DNA from 3 places in the Mycolicibacterium nivoides genome. Region 2 is predicted to be linked to each of the others. Evidence: riboswitches for the same ligand, from Rfam matches in the RefSeq annotation. Region 2 holds a riboswitch; each other region holds the start of a gene.
What was found. Region 2 has a riboswitch for glycine ahead of gcvP (aminomethyl-transferring glycine dehydrogenase). Riboswitches for the same ligand answer to the same signal wherever they lie in the genome.
Positions count from the first base shown of each region.

Region 1 (4,212 bases), 3.0 Mb from region 2:
GCCTGCTCATCGAATGGACCGGCGAGCACCTGGCCGAAGTCGAGGTCAACGACAAGATCGCCGAGGACGTCCGGGCCGGGATGGACAAGCAGCAGAAGGAATTCCTGCTGCGCCAGCAGTTGAACGCGATCCGCAAGGAACTGGGCGAAGGCGAGCCCGAGGGGTCAGACGATTACCGGGCCCGGGTCGAGGCCGCCGATCTGCCGGAGAAGGTCCGCGAGGCCGCGCTGCGGGAGGTCGGCAAGCTGGAACGCTCCAGCGAGCAGAGCCCCGAGGGCGGCTGGATCCGTACCTGGCTGGACACCGTTCTGGATCTGCCGTGGAACGAACGGACCGAGGACTCGACCGACCTCAAGGGTGCCCGCGAGATCTTGGACGCCGATCACCACGGTCTGGACGACGTCAAGGACCGCATCGTCGAGTACCTGGCCGTGCGGGCCCGTCGTGCCCAGCGCGGCATGGCCGTCGTCGGTGGCCGCGGCTCGGGCGCCGTGATGGTGCTGGCCGGTCCGCCCGGGGTCGGCAAGACCTCGTTGGGTGAGTCCGTGGCCCGGGCTCTGGGCCGCAAGTTCGTGCGCGTCGCCCTAGGCGGTGTGCGTGACGAGGCCGAGATCCGCGGCCACCGGCGTACCTACGTCGGCGCGCTTCCGGGCCGGGTCGTGCGGGCCATCGGCGAGGCGGGTTCGATGAATCCCGTTGTGCTGCTGGACGAGATCGACAAGGTGGGCTCGGACTACCGGGGCGACCCGTCTGCCGCGCTGCTGGAGGTGCTGGACCCGGCGCAGAATCACACGTTCCGCGACCACTACCTGGACCTGGATCTGGACCTGTCCGACGTCGTGTTCCTGGCGACGGCCAACGTCATCGAGAACATTCCCTCGGCGCTGCTGGACCGCATGGAACTGGTGCAGATCGACGGCTACACCGAGGACGACAAGGTCGCGATCGCACGGGACTACCTGCTGCCACGGCAGGCCGAACGCGCTGCCCTGACCGATGCCGAGGTGACGGTGACGGATGCGGCGCTGCGCAAGATCGCCGCGGACTACACCCGTGAGCCAGGCGTTCGTCAGTTCGAACGGTTGCTGGCCAAGGCGCTGCGCAAGGTGACCACGAAACTGGACTCCACCGAGGCCCCGATCGTGATTGATGAGCCGGATCTCGTTGAGTACCTGGGGCGTCCACGCTTCACGCCGGAGTCCGACGAGCGCACCGCGGTGCCGGGTGTGGCGACCGGCCTGGCCGTCACAGGACTGGGCGGTGACGTGCTCTTCATCGAGGTGAACTCGAACGAGGGTGAGCCGGGCCTGAAGCTGACCGGTCAACTGGGTGACGTCATGAAGGAGTCGGCGCAGATCGCGCTGTCCTACGTGCGGGCCCACGCCGAGCAGTTGGGCGTCGACCCGAAGGCGCTGGACCGTCAGATCCACGTGCACGTCCCCGCGGGCGCGGTGCCCAAGGACGGGCCGTCGGCCGGCGTCACGATGGTGACGGCACTGGTGTCGATGGCCACCGGGCGGCAGGTGCGCGGCGATGTCGGCATGACCGGCGAGGTCACGCTGAACGGCCGGGTGCTGCCCATCGGCGGCGTCAAGCAGAAGCTGCTCGCTGCGCAGCGGGCGGGGCTGAAGACGGTGTTCATCCCGGCGCGCAACGAGCCGGACCTGGACGACGTGCCGGCCGAGGTGCTCGACGCACTGGAGGTCAAGCCGATGACAGACGTGGCCGACATCATCGCGGCGGCGCTGGAACCGGCCGCCGAGCAGGCGACCGCCGCCGCGTAAGGAAATCCACCGCGCGAGCGACCGTGAATGTACGCAGGTGACGGCGCGTCACCGTACAGACACGGTCGCTCGGCGTGCGCGGATGACGCGCGGTCCCCATGGGGGTGCGCGATCCGCACTCGGCTGCTAACGTGACGCGCGGCACACTCCAGGTTCGGGGTGGCTCACAACTCAAGACGCCGTTGAGTCGCGGCGGGAGAGTCCCGCCCCATCCAGCCGGCGGGCGCCGCAGGAGCAAATCCTCCCCAGGAATCTCTCAGGCCCCCGTATCGCCGCGACTAGGCACCTCTGGAAAGCAGTCGGCCAGTCCAGGACCGGCTCACCGAAGGGGCAGGTGAAGCGCCGGTAGCGGCGGTTCGTGAAAACTCTCAGGTTCAAAACGACAGAGCGGGGAGGCGCCCGCAGTCCGCGCTCCCCATGGGGCCTGAGATCCTTAGGTTGCTATGTCCCAATCCAGTGATCTGTCCGCTGATTCAGCGGAATCGCCCGCATCGTCCGGCGAGCCACAGCACCTTTCCCGTCAGCTCTCCAACCGGCACATCCAGCTGATCGCGATCGGCGGTGCCATCGGCACGGGCCTGTTCATGGGGTCCGGCAAGACCATCTCGCTGGCCGGCCCATCGGTGCTGTTCGTCTACATGATCATCGGCTTCATGCTGTTCTTCGTGATGCGGGCCATGGGCGAGCTGCTGCTGTCCAACCTGCATTACAAGTCCTTCGCCGATTTCGCCGCCGACCTCCTCGGCCCGTGGGCGGGGTTCTTCACCGGCTGGACCTACTGGTTCTGCTGGATCGTCACGGGCGTCGCCGACGTGGTGGTGATCGCCGGGTACGTGGCCTTCTGGTGGCCGGACCTCCCGCTGTGGATACCGGCTCTCGCGACGGTCGTGGTGCTGATCGGACTGAATCTGCCGACCGTGCGCGCCTTCGGCGAGACCGAGTTCTGGTTCGCCCTGATCAAGATCATCGCGATCGTGACGCTGATCATCGTCGGCCTCGTCATGATCTTCACCAGTTTCCAAGCGCCCACCGGCGCCCAGGCCTCCTTCGCCAACCTGTGGAACGACGGCGGCTTCTTCCCCACCGGCCCAATGGGATTCGTGGCCGGCTTCCAGATCGCGACCTTCGCGTTCGTCGGCATCGAACTGGTGGGCACCACTGCCGCCGAGGCCAAGGACCCGGAACGCAACCTGCCCAAGGCGATCAACTCGATCCCCGTGCGCGTCATGCTCTTCTACGTCGCCGCCCTGACCATCATCATCGCGGTCACGCCGTGGCGCGAGATCGATCCCAAACTCAGCCCGTTCGTGGCCATGTTCAGCCTGGCGGGCCTGGGAATCGCCGCTTCGGTGGTCAACTTCGTGGTGCTGACCTCGGCGACGTCGTCGGCCAACTCCGGCATCTACTCGACCTCCCGGATGGTCTACGGCCTGGCCACCGAAGGTGACGCACCCCGCCTGTTCGGCCGGCTCACCTCACGGCGCGTGCCCGCCAACGCGTTGTTCCTGTCCGGGGTGTTCCTGCTGTCCGGTGTGGTCATGGTCGCCGCCGGCGACTCGATCGTCGCGGCCTTCACCCTGGTCACGACCATCTCGTCGCTGTGCTTCATCTTCGTCTGGACGATCATCCTGGTCAGCTACCTCGTCTACCGGAAACGCCGGCCGGAACTGCACGAGGCGTCGAAGTTCAAGATGCCCGGCGGCATCGTGATGTGTTACGTCGTCCTGGCCTTCTTCGCCTTCCTGATCGTGGCGTTCGCCTTGAAGGAAGACACCCTGCAGGCCGAACTCGTGACGCCGGTGTGGTTCCTGGTACTCGGTATCGCCTGGCTGGTGCTGCGGCGTCGCCCGCAACATCTGGCCCGCGAAGCCGAATTCCGCGCCGAACTCAAGTCGACGGATTCTGACTGACGCTCGGTAGGGTGGCGCCATGGTGGATCTTCGTGATCTGAAGCGACGCATCGTCCATGGCGCCCAACGCCGCATCGTCAATCCGGTCGGCCGCCAACTGCCCGTCACCATGCTGGAGACGGTCGGCCGGAAATCCGGCGAACCACGGCACACCGCCGTGGGCGGCCGGGTGATCGGCGATCAATTCTGGATGGTCGCCGAGCACGGCGAGCGCTCCCACTACGTGCTCAACATCAAGGCCAATCCTGCTGTGCGGCTGCGGATCAACGGCCACTGGCGGACCGGGACGGCGTACCTGCTGCCCGACGACGACCCGGTCGCGCGGCTCAAGGAGCTGCCGACGCTCAACAGTGCGGTGGTCCGGGCCATGGGCAGCGATCTGCTCACCCTCCGCATCGACCTCGACTGACATGGCCTTCGACCCGGACCTGGCCGATCGCATCCGCGAGTTGACGGCAACCGAAAGCGGCCTCGACGAGAGACGCATGTTCGGCGGGCTGGCCTTTCTGGTCCACGGC
Region 1 covers NZ_CP034072.1:1,704,762-1,708,973, reverse strand. The annotation lists gene lon (endopeptidase La) at 1-1,784, shown strand, start outside; glycine riboswitch at 1,968-2,066, shown strand; gene cycA (D-serine/D-alanine/glycine transporter) at 2,228-3,694, shown strand; gene EH231_RS08125 (nitroreductase/quinone reductase family protein) at 3,714-4,103, shown strand; gene EH231_RS08120 (TfoX/Sxy family protein) at 4,105-4,212, shown strand, end outside.
Region 1: linked by a shared signal. The riboswitch ahead of cycA (D-serine/D-alanine/glycine transporter) and the one ahead of gcvP (aminomethyl-transferring glycine dehydrogenase) in region 2 are both predicted to bind glycine.

Region 2 (4,212 bases):
GTACACCTGTCCGCCGGCGCGGTGGACGAGATCGCACACGGTGCGGACATCGGTTTCGTACACGCCGTGAGTGGACGGGTAGGTGAGCATGATCGCCGCGACCCGCCCGTCGTGGTCGGCGAGCTTGGCCTCCAGATCGTCGTGGTCGATGTTGCCGTTGGCGGCCGTCTTCACGACGACCACGCGCATCCCGGCCAGGACGGCCGAGGCCGCATTGGTGCCGTGTGCCGACTGCGGGATGAGGCAGACGTCGCGGTGGTCCTCGCCGCGTGACCGGTGGTAGGCGTTGATGGCCAGCAGGCCCGCGAGCTCGCCCTGGGATCCGGCGTTGGGCTGCAACGAAACCCGGTCGTAGCCGGTGATCTCGGCCAGCCAGGTTTCCAGATTGCCGATCAGCTCGAGGTACCCCGCGGTCTGTTCGGCAGGCGCGTACGGGTGGATACCGGCGAACCCGGGCCAGCTGATCGGTTCCATCTCGGCCGCGGCGTTGAGCTTCATGGTGCAGGATCCGAGCGGGATCATGGTGCGGTCCAGCGCCAGATCCCGGTCCGAGAGCTCCCGCAGGAAACGCAGCATCGCGGTTTCGGATCGATGCGTTTGAAACACGGGGTGCTGCAGGTACTCCGACGTGCGAAGCAGAGCGGCAGGCAACGCGAACGGACGATCGGTGGCCGTCGGCGAAGCACCGAACACCTCGAGCACGCGCCCGACCACGTCGTCGGTGGTGCACTCGTCGCAGGCGATGCCGACATGGTCGGCGTCGACCAGACGAAGGTTGATACCGGCCCGGTCGGCGGCCGCCACGATCTCGTGGGCGGTGCCCGGGACCCGCACCAGCACGGTGTCGAAGAACGAGTCGTGCACGACCTCACGCCCCGCGGCACGCAGACCGTCGGCCAGCGCGACGGCGTGCCCATGGACGCGGGTTGCGATGGCGCGCAAGCCTTCCGGTCCGTGGTAGGCGGCGTACATGGCGGCGACGTTGGCCAGCAATGCCTGCGCGGTGCAGATGTTGCTGGTCGCCTTGTCGCGGCGGATGTGCTGCTCGCGGGTCTGCAGTGCGAGCCGGTAGGCCGGCTTGCCCGCCACGTCGACCGATACCCCGACCAGACGGCCGGGCAGCATGCGCTCCAGACCGGACCGCACCGCCATGTAGCCGGCGTGGGGACCGCCGAAGAACAGCGGCACGCCGAACCGCTGTGCCGAGCCCACCGCGATGTCGGCGCCCTGCTCGCCGGGGGCCGTGATCAGGGTCAGCGACAGCAGGTCGGCGGCGACGGTGGTGAGCATTCCGCGCTCGTGTGCCGCGGCGACGAGCGGGGCGAGGTCGCGCACCGCTCCGCTGGCGCCCGGGGACTGGAAGACGACGCCGAAGGCGTCGCCGGCGGGCAGCGTCCCGGTCAGATCGGCGACCACCACCTCGACGCCGACGGCTTCGGCCCGCCCGCGTATCACCGCGAGCGTCTGCGGCAGGCAATCGGCATCCAGCACCACACGGTTGGACGACACCTTCTTGTTGGCCCGCCGCATCAACAGCACCGCCTCCATCACCGCGGTGGCCTCGTCCAGCAGCGATGCACCGGCGACCGGCAGCGCCGTGAGGTCCTCGATCAGCGTCTGGAACGTCAGCAGCGCCTCTAGCCTGCCCTGCGAGATCTCCGGCTGGTACGGCGTGTAGGCGGTGTACCAGGCCGGCGACTCGAGCATGTTGCGGCGCAGGACCGCGGGGGTGATGGTGTCGTGGTAGCCGAGGCCGATCATCTGAATCCGCGGCTGATTGCGGTCGGCCAGCTCGCGCAGTGCCGCGAGCACCTGCTGTTCGGATCGCGCGGCGGGCAGCCGCAAGCCATCGGTGCAGCGGATCTGCCGGGGCACCGCGCTGTCGATCAACTCATCGGTGGTGGCGAATCCGAGAGCATCGAGCATGCGCCGCTCGCCCACTCGGTCAGGGCCGATGTGTCGGTCGCGAAAAGAGTTGTCGTCGTGGACAATTGCGGTGCACTCGGGCATGAGGCGACTCCGGTTTCGGGCATCGCGGTTACACGATGCGTCGTGAAGTGACACCTCCCCGCTCTGTCCTGAAACCTGAGAGTTTTAGCGCGTTGCGCCTTTCCCCTTCGGTAAGCCCGATCCTGCGATCGCGCTGTTCTCCAGAGTTGTCTCGACACTGCGGTATTGGGCCTGAGAGATTCCCGGGGAGGAGTTGCTCCTACGGCGCCTCCGGAATCGGAGGTTCTCCCACAATGCGTCATCGACGTATTGAGTTATGTGACGGATGCTACTCGATCAAGGCGCCGTGGCCGCAACCTCACCGTTGACGGGCAGATTCGACTGCCGTCCGGCGACCATGAGAGACACGATGTCGAACACCACCGTGGCCGCCGCCACGCTGGTGATTTCGGCGTGGTCGTAGGCGGGCGCCACCTCGACGACGTCGGCGCCGACGATGTTGAGGCCGGACATCTTGCGCAGCATCTTCAGCAGTTCGCGCGAGGTCAGGCCGCCGGATTCGGGGGTGCCGGTGCCCGGGGCGAACGCCGGGTCGAGCACGTCGATGTCGATGGACAGGTACACCGGGAGGTCGTCGACCCGGCGGCGCACCACGTCGACGGCCGCGTCGGTACCGATCACGTCCAGGTCGCCCGCCCGGATGATCTTGAACCCCATGCGGGCGTCGTCGTCGAGATCGATCTGGTCGTAGATCGGGCCGCGGATGCCGACGTGGATCGAGTGATCCTCGATCAGCAACCCCTCCTCGAACGCCCGGCGGAAGATCGTGCCGTGCGTGACCGGCGCGTTGAAGTAGGTGTCCCAGGTGTCCAGGTGCGCGTCGAAGTGGACCAGCGCGACGGGGCCGTGCTTGGCGTGCAGGGCACGCAGGTTCGGCAGCGCGATGGTGTGGTCACCGCCGATGGACACGATGCGGCGGTCGCCGCCGGCCAGAATGTCGGAGGCGTGGTCCTGGATCTGCTGGCAGGCCTCGGCGATGTTGTACGGCGTGACGGCGACGTCTCCGGCATCCACCACCTGCACGTGCTCCAGCGGCGCGACACCCAGTTCGACGTGATAGCCGGGACGAAGGGTGCGCGCGGCCTGCCGGACCGCCATCGGACCGAACCGGGCACCGGGCCGGTAGGAGGTACCGCCGTCGAAGGGCACGCCGAGGATCGCGATGTCGTAGTCGGACACCTCATGGATGTCGGCGATCCGGGCGAAGGTGCCCTTCCCGGCGTAGCGCGGGACCTGGGTGGCGGGCAGTGCGCCGATGATGCCGTTGTGCGTGCTCATCTGTGGTTTCCAGCCTTTCGACTCGCCGGGTGTTGACAGTCAGCATCACTCCCGGCGCACACCCGTAGCGAGCAGATAATGCCCAAACACTGACGAGTGCCTTTGAGCAATCGCACAAGGGCCTAGCTCACGCGCACCCGCAGGTCTCCCCCACCCGCAACGCGGGCACCAGGCCGTCCCCGGCAACCGGGGCATCCCCGAGCAACAAGCCGAGCGCCTGACGCGCCAAGGCATCGACGGGTTGCTGCACCGCGGTGAGCCGCACCTGCCCGTAATCGACGGCGCTGCCGTCGAAACCGACCACCCCGACGTCGCCGGGCACCCGCAGTCCCGCATCGCTGATCGCCCGGATCGTGGCGGCCGACTGGCCGTAGGTGCCCACCACGAACGCGCGCGGGACGTGTTCGGCGCGACGCAGAAACTCCCCGACCGCGCCGTACGCGCCGGACGGGGTGAGATCGGTCCGGATGAGCGGGAGGTCGTGCCCGACGACGGCGGCGACTCCCTCGAACCGCTGTTGCACGGTTTCGCGGTCACCGTGATGGACGTCGTCCTCGGTGAAACCGCCGACGAACGCGACGTCGCGACAACCATGGACATCGAGCAGGTGCCGGGCGACGAGTGCGCCGGCATTCACGTGGTCCACCCCGACGATGTCGGCTTCCACCTCACCGCGGATGTTGTGCATCCACACCACCGGAATACGTTCCTGCCGACACAGATTCGCCGTTCCGGGGGCGTTCGCCGCCCCGACCACCAGCAGTCCGTCGACACCGACTTCGGCGAACGCGGCCGCGAACTCAAGTTCACGTTCGGGGTCATAGCCGGTGTTGCCGATCAGCGTCAGGTGGTCGCGTGCCCGGGCTTCGATCTCGATCCGCCCCACGAACTCACCGAACAGCGGCAGCGTGAGGTCGGGGACCA
Region 2 covers NZ_CP034072.1:5,640,772-5,644,983, forward strand. The annotation lists gene gcvP (aminomethyl-transferring glycine dehydrogenase) at 1-2,010, opposite strand, end outside; glycine riboswitch at 2,161-2,251, opposite strand; gene speB (agmatinase) at 2,287-3,288, opposite strand; gene EH231_RS27730 (LacI family DNA-binding transcriptional regulator) at 3,416-4,212, opposite strand, start outside.

Region 3 (4,212 bases), 2.9 Mb from region 2:
ACAGCGGCTCCGCCAGCTAGCCGATGACTGCCCCCGACAGACCTGCACTGGCCGGGATGTCGATCGGCGCAGTGCTGGACCTGCTGCGGGGCGACTTTCCGGACATCAGCATCTCCAAGATCCGATTCCTTGAGGCAGAGGGACTGGTCACGCCGCAGCGCACCGCGTCGGGGTACCGGCGGTTCACGGCGTACGACTGTGCGCGGTTGAGGTTCATCCTGACCGCCCAGCGTGACCAGTACCTGCCCTTGAAGGTGATCAAGGCCCAGCTGGACGCTCAACCCGACGGTGAGTTGCCCCAGGTGGGATCCGCCTACGGCGTGCCGCGTCTGGTGCCGGTATCCGAGGGCGGGGACGGCTCGGCGGACGGCGCTGCCGGTGTTTCAGCGGTGGCGCCGCCCCAGGTCCGGCTGTCCCGTGAAGATCTGTTGGCCCGGTCGGGCATCGACGACGAGATGCTGGGGGCGCTGGTGCGCAACGGCATCATCACCGCCGGGCCGGCCGGGCTTTTCGATGAACATTCCGTGGTGATCGCGCAGTGCGCGCGCGCCCTCGGTGACTACGGTGTCGAGCCCCGACACCTGCGGGCGTTCCGCTCCGCGGCGGACCGGCAATCTGACCTGATCGCCCAGATCGCGGGCCCGGTGGGCAAGGCGGGCAAGGCCGGAGCCCGCGACCGCGCCGACGATCTGGCGCGTGAGGTGGCCGCCCTGGCGATCACCTTGCACACGTCGCTCATCAAGTCCGCCGTACGCGACGTTCTGGATCGCTGAGGACTAGACTCGTTTTGACGGCCAGTTCGTCTACGTCGGGACCCCTGGCAATGTGGTGATGGCGGACGGTGCGACGGACGAAGATTCGACGAAACGGCACGGCGGTGCGGAGGGCAGGCACAGATGGCTGAGGTTCGCGTGGTCGGCATTCGGGTGGAACAGCCGCAGAACCAGCCCGTGTTGCTTTTGCGGGAATCCAACGGCGATCGCTACCTACCGATCTGGATCGGGCAGTCGGAGGCTGCCGCGATCGCGCTGGAACAGCAGGGCGTCGAACCCGCCCGGCCGCTCACCCACGACTTGATCCGAGATGTCATTACCGCCCTTGGGCATTCGCTCAAAGAGGTGCGGATCGTCGACCTGCAGGAAGGCACTTTCTACGCCGACCTGATCTTCGACCGTGACATCAAGGTGTCGGCCAGGCCTTCGGATTCGGTGGCGATCGCCCTGCGTGTCGGCGTCCCGATCTACGTGGAGGAGGCGGTGCTGGCCGAAGCCGGCCTGCTGATTCCCGACGAGAACGACGAAGAGGCCGCCGGCACCGTCCGCGAGGACGAGGTCGAGAAGTTCAAGGAATTCCTGGACAGCGTTTCACCGGACGACTTCAAGGCCACATGACCGCCGCCCGCGCCGCTGCGCCGTCGCAGATCACGGATACGTCTCAAGTGCGCATACCGGTGTCAACACGCGGCGCGGGAGCCAATCGGGCAGGAATTCGGGCGCCATACTTTCTCTACAGCGGGCAATCAGGGCTCGGCGGGAAGCGTATGCTCGACACATTCGAGCTCGCAGCAAACCGCCGCGGCACAGGTGGCCGCGGTACATGACGTAGCAGTACGACGCGGGCGAGTTCGAACGGCGAGAGGATTCACAGTGGGTGACACGCCACGGCAGGAAGAGCTGGATCTGACCACCGGGAGCGGCGCGGAGCCGCCTGTCAGGCCGGCTGGCGAACCCGTGCAGGGTGGGCTGTTCCCCGACGATTCGGTTCCTGACGAACTCGTCGGTTACCGCGGTCCCAGCGCGTGCCAGATCGCCGGGATCACCTACCGGCAGCTCGATTACTGGGCGCGTACCTCCCTGGTGGTTCCCTCGATCCGGGGCGCGGCCGGTTCGGGCAGCCAGCGCCTCTACTCGTTCAAGGACGTTCTGGTCCTCAAGATCGTCAAGCGGTTGCTCGACACCGGTATCTCGTTGCACAACATCCGGGTCGCGGTCGACCACCTGCGCCAGCGCGGCGTGCAGGATCTGGCCAACATCACCCTGTTCTCCGACGGCACCACGGTCTACGAGTGCACGTCGGCCGAAGAGGTTGTCGACCTGCTGCAGGGCGGTCAGGGCGTGTTCGGCATCGCGGTATCCGGCGCCATGCGTGAGCTGACCGGCACCATCGCCGATTTCCCGGGTGAGCGTGCCGACGGCGGCGAGTCCATTCCATCCCCCGAGGATGAGCTGGCGTCGCGGCGCAAAAGCCGCGACCGCAAGATCGGCTGACCCTCCCTCCCGACCAGACACCTAGGTGCCCCGTATCCGGTGATGCGGGGCACCTGCGCGTCGGTTCGCGGCTATGCGGAGAAGCCGGTGGATGCCCGGTAAGATGAGGGACGCATCGCCCTCGCGCGGGAGAGCTTCGTGACAGCCAGCCACGGACGCCGAAGGAGCAATACCTCTCCGTCAACCTCTCAGGCACCCAGGACCGCGCCAGGCCCCGATGCCTCTGGAAAGTGGTGCCCGCTGGGCACCCGCCCATGGGGAAAAGTCCTGTACCGGGACTGAATCTCTCAGGCGCCCGGACCGGGTCGACGACAGAGGGAGAGGGACGCCTAGGACGTCTGAGCACGTCTGCGCCTCAGGGGAGTGTCGTGTCCGACCAGCATCAATCGCGTTTCTCCGATCGTCACATCGGCCCGGACGCCTCCGCCGTGAGCACCATGCTCGAAGTGATCGGCGTGGCATCCCTCGACGAGCTCGCTGCCAAGGCGCTTCCGGCGGGCATCCTCGACGCGCTGTCGTCCGGCGGTGTCGCCCCGGGGCTGGAGGGTCTGCCCGCGCCGGCCACCGAGGAGGAGTCACTGGCCGAGCTGCGCGCGTTGGCCGACTCCAACACGACCGCGGTCTCGATGATCGGTCAGGGCTACTTCGACACCTTCACTCCCGCCGTCCTGCGGCGCAACATTCTTGAGAACCCCGCCTGGTACACCGCGTACACGCCGTATCAGCCCGAGATCAGCCAGGGCCGTCTCGAGGTCCTGCTGAACTTCCAGACCATGGTCTCGGATCTGACCGCACTCGAGGTCGCCAACGCCTCGATGCTCGACGAGGGCACCGCCGCGGCCGAGGCCATGACGTTGATGCACCGCGCGACCAAGTCCAAGGCGAATCGGCTCCTGGTCGACACCGACGTGTACGCGCAGACCGCGGCCGTGCTGGCCACCCGGGCGGAGCCGCTCGGCATCGAGATCGTCACGGCCGATCTGCGCCAGGGACTTCCGGAAGGCGAGTTCTTCGGTGTCATCGTGCAGCTGCCCGGAGCGAGTGGGCGTGTCGTGGACTGGGCGAGCTTGGTCTCGGATTCCCATGAGCGTGGCGCGCTCGTCGCCGTCGGTGCCGACCTGCTGGCACTGACCGTGATCACGCCGCCGGGCGAGATCGGCGCCGACGTGGCCTTCGGAACAAGCCAACGGTTCGGCGTGCCAATGGGATTCGGTGGACCCCACGCCGGCTATCTCGCCGTGCACGCCAAGCACGCCCGGCAGTTGCCGGGCCGGCTGGTCGGCGTCTCGGTCGACGCCGACGGCGCGCCGGCCTACCGCCTGGCGCTGCAGACCCGCGAGCAGCACATCCGCCGGGACAAGGCGACCAGCAACATCTGTACCGCACAGGTGCTGCTGGCGGTGATGGCCGCGATGTACGCCAGCTATCACGGCGCTCAGGGACTGACTGCCATCGCCCGCCGCGTACACGGCCACGCCTCGGCGATCGCCGGCGCGCTCGGCGATGCGCTGGTGCACGACAAGTACTTCGACACCGTGCTGGCCCGGGTTCCCGGACGCGCCGACGCGGTGGTCGCGGCCGCCAAGGCCAAGGGGATCAACCTGTGGCGTGTGGACGCCGATCACGTCTCGGTGTCCTGCGACGAGGCGACCACCGATGCGCATGTGGCTGCGGTCGTGGAGGCGTTCGGTGTCTCCGCCGCCGAACCGGTGTCGGCAGGCATCGTGACGCGGACCTCGGACTTCCTCACGCACCCGGCGTTCAACAAGTACCGCACCGAGACCGAGATGATGCGTTATCTCCGGGCGCTGGCGGACAAGGACATCGCGTTGGACCGCAGCATGATTCCGCTGGGCTCCTGCACGATGAAGCTCAACGCGGCCGCCGAGATGGAGCCGATCACCTGGCCCGAGTTCGGCCGTCAGCACCCGTTCGCGCCGGCATC
Region 3 covers NZ_CP034072.1:1,654,289-1,658,500, forward strand. The annotation lists gene garA (glycogen accumulation regulator GarA) at 1-20, shown strand, start outside; gene ftsR (transcriptional regulator FtsR) at 24-773, shown strand; gene EH231_RS07890 (bifunctional nuclease family protein) at 897-1,391, shown strand; gene EH231_RS07895 (MerR family transcriptional regulator) at 1,647-2,267, shown strand; glycine riboswitch at 2,384-2,482, shown strand; gene gcvP (aminomethyl-transferring glycine dehydrogenase) at 2,636-4,212, shown strand, end outside.
Region 3: linked by a shared signal. The riboswitch ahead of gcvP (aminomethyl-transferring glycine dehydrogenase) and the one ahead of gcvP (aminomethyl-transferring glycine dehydrogenase) in region 2 are both predicted to bind glycine.